2 regions of the Pseudomonas sp. D5(2026) genome follow, and region 1 is predicted to be linked to the other one. Evidence: riboswitches for the same ligand, from Rfam matches in the RefSeq annotation. Region 1 holds a riboswitch; the other holds the start of a gene.

Region 1 (7,470 bases):
GAGCCAGGGCGCAGGCCGTCGCCCAGCGAGAAGCTGACGTCGTAGGCCTTCATGATTTCGCAGATTTCGTCGAAGTGGGTGTACAGGAAGTTTTCCTTGTGGTGCGCCAGGCACCACTTGGCCATGATCGAGCCACCACGGCTGACGATGCCGGTGACGCGCTTGGCGGTCAGGGGCACATAGCGCAGCAGCACACCGGCGTGAATGGTGAAGTAGTCCACGCCCTGTTCGGCCTGCTCGATCAGGGTGTCGCGGAACAGTTCCCAGGTCAGGTCCTCTGCCACACCGTTGACCTTTTCCAGGGCCTGGTAGATCGGCACGGTACCGATCGGTACCGGCGAGTTGCGAATGATCCACTCGCGGGTTTCGTGGATGTGCTTGCCGGTGGACAAGTCCATGACCGTGTCCGAGCCCCAGCGGATGCCCCAGGTCAGCTTGGCCACCTCTTCCTCGATCGAGGAACCCAGGGCGCTGTTGCCGATGTTGCCGTTGATCTTCACCAGGAAGTTACGGCCGATGATCATCGGCTCTACTTCCGGGTGGTTGATGTTGGCCGGAATGATCGCGCGGCCACGGGCGATTTCCTGGCGGACGAATTCAGGGGTGATTTCTTTCGGGATGTTGGCACCGAAGCTGTGGCCGGCATGTTGCTCATTCAGCAGGCCGGCGGCGCGGGCCTCCTGTAACTTCATGTTTTCGCGGATGGCCACGTATTCCATCTCGGCGGTGATGATGCCCTGACGGGCATAGTGCATCTGCGAGACGTTGGCGCCGGCCTTGGCCCGGCGCGGGTTGCGCACATGGGCGAAACGCAGCTTGGCCAGCTCTGCATCGTTCAGGCGCTGCTGACCGAAGTCGGAGCTCAGGCCTTCCAGGCGCTCGGTGTCACCGCGGGCTTCGATCCAAGCCGAACGCACATCGGCCAGGCCTTTGCGCACGTCGATGATCACATCGGGGTCGGTGTACGGGCCAGAAGTGTCATACACCAGCACCGGGGCGTTGGCCTCGCCGCCGAAATCGGTCGGGGTGTCATCCAGGCTGATTTCACGCATGGGGACGCGGATGTCCGGGCGCGAGCCTTCGACATACACCTTGCGCGAACGCGGGAACGGTTGTACGGACTGCTGATCGACTTGTGCCGATTCGCTGAGGTTGATCGTTTTTTCTTGTTTGGTCATCACAGGCTCTCCTGACGGCTTCCTAGCAGTGGAATGTCGGGGTGAACCTGAAACGCGCGGACGCACCCTCTTTGGGTGCAGTGCCGGATATGGGGGTGCATGAAGCTGTATGCAGCTGTGACAATCCCGGACCTGGCACAAGAGGCTCCCCGGGAAGGTGAGCAATCTTGTTCCCTACGCAGGCGCTAACCTGATCAGGTTCAACGGGATCCGCACCTCTGCGATCTCAGCCTTTGCTTCAAGGCACCCCGACAAGAACATGCGCAGTCTAGACTGGAGTGGTCAGCAAAGCCAAGCAGGTAAATGCGCGGATGATGAAAGGCACACCGAGCGATTGTTGCCGGGTGCGCATGGCACTACACTGGCCCATCGCTCGATACTCAACAGTTCAGTAATTAAATTTCGTACAAGGATTGCCTCTATGCTGCGCAAACTCTCACTGGCGATAGCCGTGTCTTGTGCGTCCAACGGAGTGGTCTGGGCAGCGGACGTGCCCTCGACAGTCAAGACCGATCTGGTCAGCGTCTACCAGGAGGCAGTGGACAACAACGCCGACCTGGCTGCCGCACGCGCCGATTACGGGGCGCGCCGCGAAGTGGTGCCGCAGGCCCGCGCCGGGTTGCTGCCAAACCTGTCGGCCGGTGCCGAGATGATGAACACCCGCACCAAGCTGGACGAGCCGTCCATGACGTCCAATCGCAGCGGCAACTCCTGGAGCGCGACCTTGGCTCAGCCGATCTTCCGCGCTGATCGCTGGTTCCAGTTGCAAGCCGCCGAAGCCGTCAACGAACAGGCAGCACTGGAGCTGTCGGCGACCGAGCAAAACCTGATCCTGCAAACCGCGCAAAACTACTTCGCCGTCCTCCGCGCCCAGGACAACCTGGCCGCCACCAAGGCAGAGGAAGCGGCCTTCAAGCGCCAGCTGGATCAGTCCAACGAGCGTTTCGACGTGGGCCTTTCGGACAAGACCGACGTGCTGCAATCCCAAGCCAGTTATGACACTGCACGCGCTAACCGGATCATCGCCGAACGCCAGGTGCAGGATGCCTTCGAGGCCCTGGTGACCCTGACCAACCGTGAGTACACCTCTATCCAGGGCGTAGTACATAGCCTGCCGGTACAAGTGCCAACGCCCAACGATGCCAAAGCCTGGGTCGAAACCGCCGGGCGCCAGAACCTCAACCTGCTGGCCACCAACTACGCGGTTTCTGCCGCAGAAGAGACCCTGCGTCAGCGCAAGGCCGGGCATGCCCCGACCCTGGACGCCGTGGCCAAGTACCAGAAGGGTGACAACGACAGCCTTGGCTTTACCAACCCATCGCAACTGGGGGTGCGCTACAGCGGCGACGTCGAGCAGACCAGCGTTGGCCTGCAACTGAATATCCCGATCTACAGCGGCGGCCTGACCAGCTCGCAGGTACGCGAGGCTTACCAGCGCCTGAGCCAGAGCGAGCAACAGCGTGAAAGCCTGCGCCGCCAGGTCGTGGAAAACACCCGCAACCTGCACCGCGCAGTGAACACCGATGTGGAACAGGTACAGGCGCGCAAGCAGTCGATCATTTCCAACCAGAGCGCGCTGGAAGCCACCGAAATCGGCTACCAGGTCGGTACCCGCAACATCGTCGACGTGCTTGATGCCCAGCGCCAGCTGTATACCTCGGTGCGCGACTACAACAATAGCCGTTACGACTACATTCTCGACAACCTGAGCCTGAAGCAGGCAGCCGGCACCCTGAGCCCGCAAGACCTGCAGGACCTGAAGCGCTACCTGAAACCTGACTACAACCCGGACAAGGACTTCCTGCCACCGGACCTGGCGGCAGCAGCGGCCAAGAACTTCGAGCGCAGGCCTTGAGATAGGGGCTGGACTCTTCGCGGGCTTGCCCGCTCCCACACGGTGCCAGGCCTGAAGGCATGATGCACCTGTGGGAGCTGGCTCGCTGGCGATAGGCCTCCAAAATCACTCCAGCCCTGAACGACAACGTCTAGGCGGCTACGGCAATCGTCGAGTTGATGCGTTGAACCGACATATCACCAATTAGCGCAGGCCCCGCAGGTTCAGGGGCGAACGCAGCCATTGCATCAACAAGATTCCCCAGGTTCGGTAGCGAGTGCTCGACAGCAAACAGCGACGCCCCTGCGGAAAGGGCTGAAACCTCTGGCACGGCAACCGCTTCAGATGTGACCATTGCCGGCTGCGCAAAGATAAAGTCCTCCGCTGTCACCTGCGCAACTCCGAGCGCATCCAGGTACAGCATCTTCACAATACCTTCCTGCCCCGGCACTGCCTGAGTATCAACGGCTACACCGTGGATCTGCGCAAAGTCATTGAGTTTGAAGCGCTGGACTTTGCTGACGTGCAGATCCTCGAAGCGACTGATGCCTACCTGGGTCAGGTCAATCTTGTCGATACCGTGTCGGAACCCCCGAAGGGTGTTCTTGTAATCGCTCACACCTTCTTGTTTTGTCACCAGAAACACGCTGGGCGCAACCGTCGGCGGGGAATATATCGTGCCTGCCAACGAAGCCACCAACTGCCCGGATGCGTCACTGGCAAGCGACACGCCACCTGCACCACCGGTAAGCAGAACATTTGCGCTGACAGGCGGGGTCGTCTGCTCTTCAGGGCTGCCCTCGAAATAACCTGGTGCAGCGGTGAAAGCGTCAAGGAAACGGAAGTTCGCTGACCGCAGTTCAGCAATCGTAGTGTCCGCAATCGTCAGCTTCTGCCCACTGCCAAGGTCGAGCACAGTCGAATTGCCGTCCTGTTGCATCTGCAAGTCAGCAAACCCTGAACCACCAAAGCCGACCAGGTCGATCACCTCACGCGAAGTCTCGAACTGCTTGAGTACATCGTTACCGCTTGCACGCCTGTGGATGACAAAGCGGTCGGTACCCTCACCCCCCTTGAGGAGATTGTACCCACGGCCACCATCCAGTAATGCCCCGGCGGGCCCGGCAATCAAGGTATCGTCGCCATCACCACTGATAAGGTTTTGCACCGAGCCAGGGGTTATGGTGAGCGCCGCACCGGCAATACTGGCGCTGCCGCTGGCCAGATCCACCGAGATACTGCGACTTACTGCAGCCGCGTTCAACGTATTGCGCCCGCCAGCGGTGCCGCTGATGGCATCGTCAAGCTTCGCGCGCCCTGGGTTTTCTGCCACCAGGTTCGCGTAGTCGTCGGTGAAGTAATAGACATCATCGGTGGTGCCGGGGCTGCCGACGAGGCGCAGCGTCCAGCGATCAAGCGTTAACGGTAAGCCAGCAACAGCATTACGCACCTCGAGTTTCCACTCCCCAGCCGAGCGCTCTGCGCGATGATGGGTCGACATGAACCCATATTTGAACGCCCCTGAACGCGAATCGCCCAGATCGTCATCACCAGAGCCCGGCGCCTTGCCTGTGCGATCGAGCAGTACGCTGCGCGTGCCGCCAGGCGACACCAGCGTGAGCGTCATGTCGCCAAGGCGGCCGACCATCGAGTGGACATCGACCTCCACATGCTCCACCAGCAAATTAGCCGGCAGGGTCAAAGACAAAGTCGCAACCTGTCCCGCCGCAACCTGTTGAGCCACTGGTGCACTGCTGGCTGTCAGCAGCCGCTCATTGGCCTTGGTCGCCCGGCTCCCCCAGGACTCGGCAAGGCGCACCGCGGCGCGGGCGTCGATCATGCCAAAGCCATAGTCGTGGCTGGCGTGCATGCCACCGCCATTCCAATTGCGCCCTGCGTTGTAAGCCCATTGGGTTGATGCGTCATCCACTTTGCGCGCAGACAGTGCGAGGATCTGCTGAACATCCCGGTAACCCAACCCCGGGTTGGCCTGCAACATCAACGCCACCACGCCTGAGACGATCGGCGCGGCGAAACTGGTGCCCTGAGTCGTGCTGTAGGCGCTGCCGACCGACGCACCGCGCTCCGCTTCAAGGCTGACGCCACTGGATAAAACATGGCTCCCCGGTGCAGCGACCAGCAAGCTGGAACCTGGATTGGAAAAGGGTGCCGTGGCAGCTTGCAGTACCGAGAGGTCTGCCTTTGCATTGATGGCCGCCACTTCAATGGCGTGGCGGTTGTTGTTGGTCAGCGAGCCCTGTGCATTACCGCCTTTATGGCGCTGGTTGCCACCAGAGGCGACGACGATGGTGCCTAGCCCGCCACGGCCGTTGGTGGCGGCAAGCGTAGTGCTGAATGCCAGCGCCAGAGCAGTATCGACTTTTCCTTCTGGAACATTTGTGAGTCCGAAGTCCGTTTTGAAACCCCAACTGTTGTTGGCTATGTCGTAGTTGACCATTTGCCCCAGATTGGTCAGGTCATCGCCTTTGTTGGCCAGGTAGTGCCCGCCGATCTTCGCCTCATATGCGATGCCGATCCCTCCTTGATCATTGCGCGCGCCAACCATGACCCCAGCCACTTGAGTGGCGTGATTGGACGCCAGAGCGGGCAGCGTGCCATTAGTGCGTTGAGTTTGTAGCCAGATAGGATCGATATTCGGCTTGAGATCGGGGTGCCCGATGTCGAAGATTTCCGGTGCCACGGCAAACTCCCCACCCGGCTCGAACTGCCCTATCCTCACCCCCTTGCCCGTGAAGTCACGCCATACCGGCGCGACATTGATCTCGTCCAGGTACCACTGCCGCCCCGACAGCGGGTCAGCGGGGGATTGTTCATGGCGCAACGTTACCGTTGCCCGCAAGGGTGCTGATGCAGCACTGCCCACTTCGGTCACACTCATGGACGCATTGCCGGCAGCATCGACCAAGTCGTAGCGGAAACTGACATCACCGTCATGGCCTGGCAACGGCGTGACCTCCACATCACCCTGCTCATTCAGCCGCACTGTTGCACCCTTGCCAGCGCTGACTGAGGCGATGCGCAATGGCCCGCTGCTGCCAAGTGGCTGGTCATTGCCCAGCAGCGCCGTTGCAGGGACTATCAGCGCCGTGTCAGTGGTGGCGAATGTAGCCAGTTGCTCAGGCGAGAGCCTGTCGCCGATTGGCATGGCGCCCCCGCCGAGAAGATCGATGGCAGCAATGTCGGCGAAGCTGAGTTTCTGGATGTTGCTCAAGCTCAGACGGCCATCTCGTCCCGCCACGGTGTCGGTGATCAGGTGGCCCGATTCGGTACGTGTGATCAGGTACTCGTCGTGAGCACCATGCAAACTGACCAAGTTGGTGCCCGCGCCTCCGTCGATCGTGGCATCGCCGCGTCCGGCCTCGATCACGTCATCGGCAGCACCGCCCGTAATCTGATCAGCGCCACCACCGGCGTAAATGATACTTCCGCCCGCCGAGGCCCGGATGCGATCCCCCTTGGGGCCCGCATAGATCACCGACTTGCCGGTACCACCAATGATGTCGTTACGGCCCGTACCGCCAACCAGCACATCGTTGCCGCCACCGCCAATCAGCAAGCTGTCGCCCGAGCCGCCCTTTATGAAAACTCCGCGTTGACCGCCGCTGGCGATGATGTCCTTACCCCGCCCGCCTTGCGCAATTGTCAGCCCGGCCTTGGCCATGTTCAGCCCAACGCCATGCTCCCCCACGATCAGTGCCGTGTCGCGCCCACCATTGCCCTGCATGTTCGCCCAATCGTCGCTGGCACTGATCACGAATACATCGTCGCCCGCCCCGCCGTGATAGGTGTTGCTGCCACCGCCACCAACCAGCCAACTGCCCCCTGGGGCCGCGGTCAAGACATCATCGCCCGCGCTGCCGTACAGCGTCTGTACGCCGAGCGCTGCGGCGTCCAGCGTGCTGCCTTGAGCACTCTGGCTGATGTAGGCCCTTCGGGAAGTGGGCCCGCTTGACGAAGTCAGTAGAGTGCCACCCTCCTGGGCCTCGATCCGATTACCGACGGTATCGGCGAGAAACCTCACCGCCAGTACTTCCCGGTCCTCACCATTAACAGTGAAAGCGCCTCGGGAAATGACCTCGTTACCCTGACGCACCTCTCCTACCGGCTCGACCTGGCCGAGCCTGATCTGGCTAATGCCATGCTCCTGCAATGCCCTCAGCTCACCGGCATCGGCACGCCCGTCATGGTTGCCATCGACCCACACCTTCAATTGCGCCCAGATGGCGTCTTCAACGTTGATGACGCCATCGGCGTTGGCGTCGACACTTGCCAGGGCGGCGAAGCCATCCTTGAACGGTGTTTCACCAGAGCTGCCGTCGCTGCCTGCCTTGCCGCCGTAGTATTCGGAGAACAGCTGGCTGACGTTGCTCACCTGGCCGGTACCGTTGTCATGCACCAGCATGCCGGTCAGCCGGTCTGCCCAGCCGGTGCGGCGCA
Region 2 (7,470 bases), 2.1 Mb from region 1:
CCTGGGTGCTCAATATCCCAGCGCAGCAGCATCGAAGAGTCCTCGTGCTGTGTGTTGTGGCAGTGCTCCATGTAGGTGCCAGCAAACTCGCGGAAGCGGATGGCCATTTCCACCTCGATGGACGAATCAGTATCCGGCCCGATTCGGTACACATCCTTGCGCGCCCATTTTTCCCATTCTGGTGGGGCCTTGCCGTCGCGGCTAAGAATCACGCCTTCCTCGAAGTGCACGTGTACCGGGTGGCTCCAGCCATTACCGCCGTTGACGATTTTCCACACTTCCAGGGTGCCGTCGCCGCTGAAACCAGCGTCGGTGGACTGGTTGGCCAGTTGCGGTGCTGCACTGATGCGGCGTGGGTCCATGCTGTAGCCAAAGCCGCCGTCGGTCTTGATGGTCCACGGGGTGGTGTCCGTACCGTCGGAGCGGCCAAAGATGAACTCGCGGTGGCGGGCATCCTTGAGCTTGGCCTGGTCGGCTGCGGCATCGCGGTCAATTGGCAGGGGCAGCATTTTCAGGCCTGCAGCCTTGCCTGGCTTGGCCGGCTCATAGGCTACCGGGTCCATGCTCAGGTCCTGGCCGGTGTACGGTTGCACCCACAGTTGCAGAAACTTGCCGACAGCCGGGTCGCCCTTGTCCCACTGCGGGCCTTTGCTGGTCTGCTTGATCACCGCCTTGTATTTTTCCGACAGCACGTCGGCCAACGGGATAGCTTGCTTCGGACCTTTGCCGGAGTCGTGCTCCATCAGGTTGACGAAGTACAGCTTGTCGCCTGCCTTGATGCCATTCCTGGCGAAGTTGATGATGATGTCGTAGCGCTCGGCAATGCCCTGCAGTGGCAGGATGCCGTTGTTGTCTTGCAGGTTGCCGTCACCATTGAGGTCCATCGTGCCGTCGAATGGCACCGCGTGTTCCATGATGTTGCCGTCGTTGGCGATCATGTGGAACGGCACCCGCGCATACGACACGTTGGAGCCGGACGGGCCTTTGAACTCGCCACTGTTACCGGCAATTTCCCGCACCACGGCGAACTTGAAGTAGCGTGAAACCGAACCGTTGAGGATACGAAAACGGTAACTGCGCGCACGCACCTTGAGCCTGGGCTGGTACTGCCAGTTGACCAGGATCTGGTCACCGAGGAAGCCGTCAGTGTTGAACGGGTTGAACCACAGCTGGCCGTTTGCATCCCAGGCCTTGTCGGCTATTACCAGGTTGACGTCATAGTCACGGTTACCCCAGGGCATGCCCGAACCGCTTGGGAAACGCAGGTTGACACCGTCCTGCAGGGCCTCGTTGCCGCGGTCCAGGGCGCTGTAGTAGTTCATCATCACGGCGTTGCCTTTGTAGACGTTCTGCGCTGTGAAATCCATCATGTGGTCGTGGAACCAGTGGGTACTCATGGTTTCGCGCCAGTCGCCACGAATCTTGATACTGCCGTTCTCGCAGGTTTTCAGGCCCGGTGTGCCATCGTTGACGAACAAGGTTTCACCCGGCGAGCAGGGGAAAGCTGCTCGCGGGTCCTGGGCACGGGTGTTGATGGTGTCGTAGCCGGCCAGCTGCACCGGCCAGCGGTAGTCGTAGTACTGGCCGGGGAAGAAGTACGCGTTGGCAAAGCCGTCGCTTTCGGCCGGGGAGTGGCCGTTGTGCTCGTGGGTCGAGATGGTATGCAGGCCAAAGCCGCCGTTGGCCGACGGGTCAATCGGCAGGGCGTTGTAATGGCGCATCAGGATTGGCTGGCCGTAGCGCACCATCAGCAGCTTGGGCGGGAAAGTGCCGTCGAAGGTCCACAACGATTTGTGGTTTTGCAGCGGCATGTTCGGGTGGAAGCGTATGTCGATACCCTTGGTGGTGCCCAGCGTGGTCGGAATGTCGGAGGTCTGGTAGTACAGGCCGCCCGGGGCAAATTCACCGACGGCATAGTTGTGCAGTTGCTTACGGTCGCGCAGGCCGAGGTTGATGCGCGCACCGGCCTGGGCGGTCTTGAACGCTGCCTGCGGGTAAAACTCGTTCCAGCGCTGGTGCGACCAGCCTTTTCCTGGTGGCCGGCCTTCAGCGGGCGAGCCGACCGGCTGGCGGTTGAGGAACATCTCGATCTGCGCCTTCCATGGGTTGCGGTCCAGCACGTTGGCGTACTGGGTCGGGAACGGGTACAGGCCGGGTTGCTTGAGGAACGCTTCCAGAGCGCTGCCACTGGGTCCGCTGCGTGCCACCACGTTGGGGTCTTGCGCGGGGGCCGCGCCGAGGGTGGGGACCGGGAAGGTCAGATCGGGCGCCGGCGTGGTCGGGTCGAGCTTCTCTGGCCCGAATTCTTCGAACAGCAACAGTTGCTGGGTGAAAGGTTGCGCCCCGAACAACGGGCTGGGTTTGCCGTTGGTAGGGTACTTGTCCGACGTTTGCAGGGCAGGCGGCAGCACGTTGTCGGTGCGTACCGTGCTGCGGTCGCCATACACGCCATCGGTCAGCTCCAACGAGCCTTCGTTGGCCTCCGGCAAGGTGTTCAGCTCAAGCAAGGCAGGGGTCGGGTCGTCCGGTTGGTCGGTGTAGGCCGACGGGTCGGTCGGCGGTGGCATGCTGTTGTCGTCGAGGGGGGATGCCATGGCCGTGATCAACCCGAGGCTGATCATCAGCGCAGTGACGGAGGACAGATGGAACGCGCGCCTGGACGCGTGGCTCATGGCGGATGTTTTCATTGGCTTAAGCCTCTTTTGCGGCCTTACGGCCTTAAGCCATCAATGGCGTTTTGCCCGTTAAATGGCCATCAGCAACAGCTATGCCAACAGATATTTCAGTAATGCTTTGACATACAAAACCTTGCAGCGCCTGGCGTGCACTAAATGATGGCGCGTCAAGAATGGGGACAGATGCCCATTAGCGGGTCACCATTGCCCACAGTTTGGGGAGCTGGACTAGTGACAGACGTGGCGCCCTCGGGTATACCTGAGCGCCACCAAGGGGAGCCCGGCAATGGGCTGAGAAACCGCTGAACGCTACAGCGCGGTGACCCTTCGAACCTGATCCGGATCATGCCGGCGAAGGGATGGGGCTTGTAACCTGCCTTTTTGCCGGCCTCACTGCGAGGCCAGTCCATGTCAATTGCCACGGTCTCGCTGTCACCCTCATCAAGGACAGCAACATGACCGAACGTTTCAGCCAGTCCCTGCGCCGCCAGTGCGAGCCGACCTGGTCGGCGGCCGTTGGCCACCGTTTCGTGACCCGATTGTGCGACGGCAGCCTGCCTGACCCGATCATGGTCGACTACCTGGTCCAGGACCACCGTTTCCTCGACAGCTTCCTGACCCTGCTGGGCGCGGCCATTGCCACCGCTGATACGTTTGAAGCCCGCCTGCGCTTCGGCCGCTTTGCCGGGATGATCTCCAGTGACGAGAACACCTATTTCCTGCGTGCCTTCGAGGCCCTGGGTGTCAGCCCGGCGCAACGCAGTGAACCGGCCGATACCGCGCCTACCGCAGGTTTCAAGGCGATCATGCGCGAAGCGGCAGCCACCCGTTCCTACGCAGCGGCACTGGCGGTGCTGAACGTCGCCGAAGGGCTGTATCTGGACTGGGCGCTCAAGGCGCCAAAACCGATGCCGGACAACTTCGTCCATGCCGAGTGGATTACCCTGCACGACAACCCGGCGTTCCAGGCATTCGTCGCTTTCCTGCAGGCCGAGCTGGACCGCGTCGGCCCGCAGGAGGCCGCATTGGCCAGTGACTTCTACCAGCGCACCGTGGCGCTGGAGCTGGCTTTCTTCGATGCAGTGTATCCGGAGGGCAAATGAGCATGGATATCTTCGAGCGCCTCAAGGCCGCCGCCACGCCACAATGGAACAGCTACGTAGACCATGACTTCGTACGTCAGATGGGCGAGGGTACGCTGAGTGAGGAAGCGTTCCGGACCTACCTTGTGCAGGATTACCTGTTCCTGATCCAGTTCGCCCGCGCCTGGGCGCTGGCCGCCTACAAAAGCCGCCGCCCGGCCGACATTCGCGCGGCGCAGGCCGGGCTGGCGGCGATCCTGGATGAAACCGAGCTGCACTTGCGGCTGTGCGCACGCTGGGGCTTGACCCAGGCAGACATCGAAGCCGCGCCAGAGCACCAGGCCACCGTGGCATACACCCGTTACGTGCTGGACTGCGGCGCTGCCGGCGACCTGCTGGAGCTGCATGTGGCACTGGCACCTTGCGTGATCGGCTATGCCGAAATCGGCCGGACCCTGGCCGAGCGCATTGGTGACTTGAGCAATCACCCCTACCGCGAGTGGATTGGCGAGTATGCCGGGGAGGGCTACCAAGGGGTGGCAGCGGCAGCGCGCAAGCACTTGGATGAACTGGCGGCGCGCAGCATGACCGAGCAGCGGTTCGCCGAACTGGCAGGGATTTTTGGCCAGGCATCGAGCCTGGAGGCTGATTTCTGGCAGATGGGGCTGGACGGAGCTGTGTAAACCGCCGTGGGCTGGGTGATTACTACCCAGCCTGAGCCCGCTTTGGTGCATGAACGCCTCAAAATAAGTCGTCCCGCACACTCCAAATCGTCAGATCGCGGCTTTAATGTGCATAGTGCATATGGATTTCTGGGCGACCAGCCCGATTTTTCCGGGTGGCGGCGCAGTAAAAAAGCGGCCCGCATATTGCTCTTTCAGCTCCCAACTACAAACCCGGAGCCCCCGTGCAATGAGCTCACCCAGCGAATTCCCCCTCAGCGAAGCCCCGCAGTCCGCCCGTAGGGGCCTGTTGCCGATCGCGATGGTCTTGTTCAGCTTCACCTTCTTTACCGGCACGATGTTCGCCGGCGGCAAGCTGGGCATGGCATTCAGTTTTGTCGACATGCTGTGGGTGGCCACCCTCGGCAACAGCCTGCTTGCCTTGTATGCCGCAGTGCTGGCCTTCATCGCCTCGCGCAGCGGGCTGAACACCGTGCTGATGGGGCGCTTCTGTTTTGGTGAAGCGGGGAGCCGGCTCTCGGATTTTCTGCTGGGTTTTGCCGAACTGGGCTGGTATGCCTGGGGCACGGCCACGGTGGCCATCGTGCTGGTCAAGCTGCTGGGGCTGGCGGATGGCTTCGGCATGCCTTTGATGGTGCTGTTCGGGCTGGGTTTCAGCATTACGGCCATCATCGGTTTCAAGGGGCTGGATGTGTTGTCGCGGGTGTCGGTGCCATTGATGTTCGTGCTGCTGTTGGTGTCCATGTACATCGCCACCCGCGATGCCGGTGGCTTTGCCGGCCTGGCTGCCGTTGTACCGCATGAAACCATGACTTTTTCGGCGGCAGTCACCATGGTTTTCGGCACCTTCGCCAGTGGCGCCACCCAGGCCACCAACTGGACACGGCTGGCACGCAGTGGCCGGGTAGCGGTGACCGCCAGCGTGGTGGCATTCCTCCTTGGCAACGGCCTGATGGTGGTGGCCGGCGCGTGGTGCGCGATGGTTTACCAGCAGGCCGATATCGTCGACGTGATGATGCTGCAGGGGCTGTCGTTCGCGGCGGTGGTGATGCTGTGCCTGAACCTGTGGACCATTCAGGGTCCGACCATCTACAACGTGTCGGCCGCCGCCTGCCACTTGTTGCGCAGCGAGCGCCGGCGCACGGCAACGCTGGTGGCAGCCGGGGTTGGCATTGTGCTGGCGATGGGTGGCATGTACGAAATGCTGATCCCGTTCCTGGTGCTGCTGGGGTCGATCATTCCGCCGGTGGGTGGAGTAATCATGGCTGACTTCTGGTATCGCCACCGCGGCAAATACCCGGCGCTGGGTGCGGCAAACCTGCCACGCTACAACCTCACCGGGCTGCTTGCCTATGCCGTGGGCGCTGTACTGGCCTATGCCTCACCGTGGGTTGCGCCGCTGGTGGGCATCGCCGCCTCGGCAGTGTGCTACATCGTCATTCTGGAGCTGGGCGCACGCCGCCGGGCGCCAGGCCAGGCGGGTGTCGAGCCGTGAGCCTGGCGCTGGACGAGATCTTGCATTTGCCCGGCCTGCACGAAATGCATGTGCGGGCCGGGGCGCGCAACCTGCAACGGCGGGTACGCTGGCCTTACGTGGCGGAAAACGAGGGTATCGCTGAATGGGTGATGGGCGGTGAGCTGGTATTCGTCACCGGCATCAACCACCCGCGCGGCGAAGCCAACCTGCTGAGCCTGGTGGAGGATGGCGACGCTGTGGGCATTGCCGGCATGGTAATTCTCACCGGCGGCAGTTTCATCCAGAGCATCCCGGCGTCCGTAATCGCGCGCGCCGAGCAATTGGGCTTACCACTGATCGAGCAACCCTACGCGCTGAAGATGGTGGTGGTCACCCACCTGATCGGCACTGCACTGGTGCAGATGAGCCAGGTGCGCCGCTCGCGCAACGACATCCTTGGCCAACTGCTCACGGGCGACTACCCGAGCCTGGCGATTGCCCGGCAGCGTGCAGCGCACCTGCAACTCGCCCTGGACAAGCCGCAGCGCCTGCTGGCATTGCGCCTGACAGGCGTGGACGGCTTGTTCGAGCGCCACGGGCTCGCACACGGCGAGCGTACCTGGCAAGCCACCCGGCAGGCCCTGGAAGACCAGCTGGAAGCCTGGTGCCGCCAGCGGCCTGACAGTGTGACGGCGCAGCTGCCGGGCGACCTGTTCGTGGTGCTGCTGGCCGATACGCACGACTTACCCGAGACGTTGGGTGCACTGTACCGGCAGTTGCAAGCCGCGACAGGTGAACTGGGCCTTTACATGGGCCTGTCGAGCCTCGCTGACGATTGCGCGCACTATCGCCAGGCCCTCAACGAGGCACGCCAGGCGCTGGATGTGGCGCAGCACCTGCGCCCGGCCAACGGCTATTGCAACTTCAGCGAGCTCGGCGTATTGCGCCTGCTGCAAGGTATTGTCGACCGCTCGCTGGTCGACGATTTCGTCAGCCGCACCCTCGGCCCGCTGATCGCCCCTGGGCGCAAACACGCCCATGCTTTGGTGCATACCCTCGACGCCTTGCTCATGGAAAATGGCAACGGGCTCAAGGCCGCACAGCGTCTGGGGCTGCACCGCAACACGATCAATCAGCGCATCCAGCGCATCGAACAACTGAGCGGGCAGTCGCTGGACGACCCGCTTTTTCGCATGAATGCTTCGGTCGCCATGCTGGTATGGCGCATGAGCGAAGCCCACGGCAAGGAGTAACAGCATGAACATCATCAACGCACGCCTGCGCGGCAAGCCTGGCCTGTTCCGCGTCGAACTGAACGGCGAGCGCATTGCCGCCATCGTGCCCCAGACCGACGTCGTGGCGCCCGCTACGGTCAATGACCTGGACGCCGGGCAAAACCTGGTGGTCGCGCCCTTTGTCGAGCCGCATATTCATCTTGATGCCACGCTGACCGCGGGTGAGCCGAAGTGGAACATGAGCGGCACGTTGTTCGAAGGCATTGAGCGCTGGTCGGAGCGCAAGGAAATCACCACCCACGACGACATCAAGACCCGTGCGAAAAAAACCATCGGCAT

What was found. A riboswitch is a leader RNA that binds a small molecule or an ion and turns the genes downstream of it on or off. The one in region 1 is predicted to bind thiamine pyrophosphate.
Region 2: it holds a riboswitch for thiamine pyrophosphate, as region 1 does, so the genes downstream of both, AC3B5Q_RS13755 (TenA family protein) here and thiC (phosphomethylpyrimidine synthase ThiC) in region 1, are expected to answer to the same signal.

The regions. Positions count from the first base shown of each region.
Region 1 is NZ_CM173421.1:5,060,514-5,067,983, forward strand. Features, by position in the region: gene thiC (phosphomethylpyrimidine synthase ThiC) at 1-1,178, opposite strand, end outside; TPP riboswitch at 1,333-1,439, opposite strand; gene AC3B5Q_RS23425 (TolC family outer membrane protein) at 1,600-3,033, shown strand; gene AC3B5Q_RS23430 (SPM autocatalytic domain-containing protein) at 3,164-7,470, opposite strand, start outside.
Region 2 is NZ_CM173421.1:2,965,482-2,972,951, reverse strand. Features, by position in the region: gene AC3B5Q_RS13760 (Ig-like domain-containing protein) at 1-2,687, opposite strand, end outside; TPP riboswitch at 2,938-3,052, shown strand; gene AC3B5Q_RS13755 (TenA family protein) at 3,131-3,778, shown strand; gene tenA (thiaminase II) at 3,775-4,440, shown strand; gene codB (cytosine permease) at 4,670-5,935, shown strand; gene AC3B5Q_RS13740 (PucR family transcriptional regulator) at 5,932-7,149, shown strand; gene codA (cytosine deaminase) at 7,154-7,470, shown strand, end outside.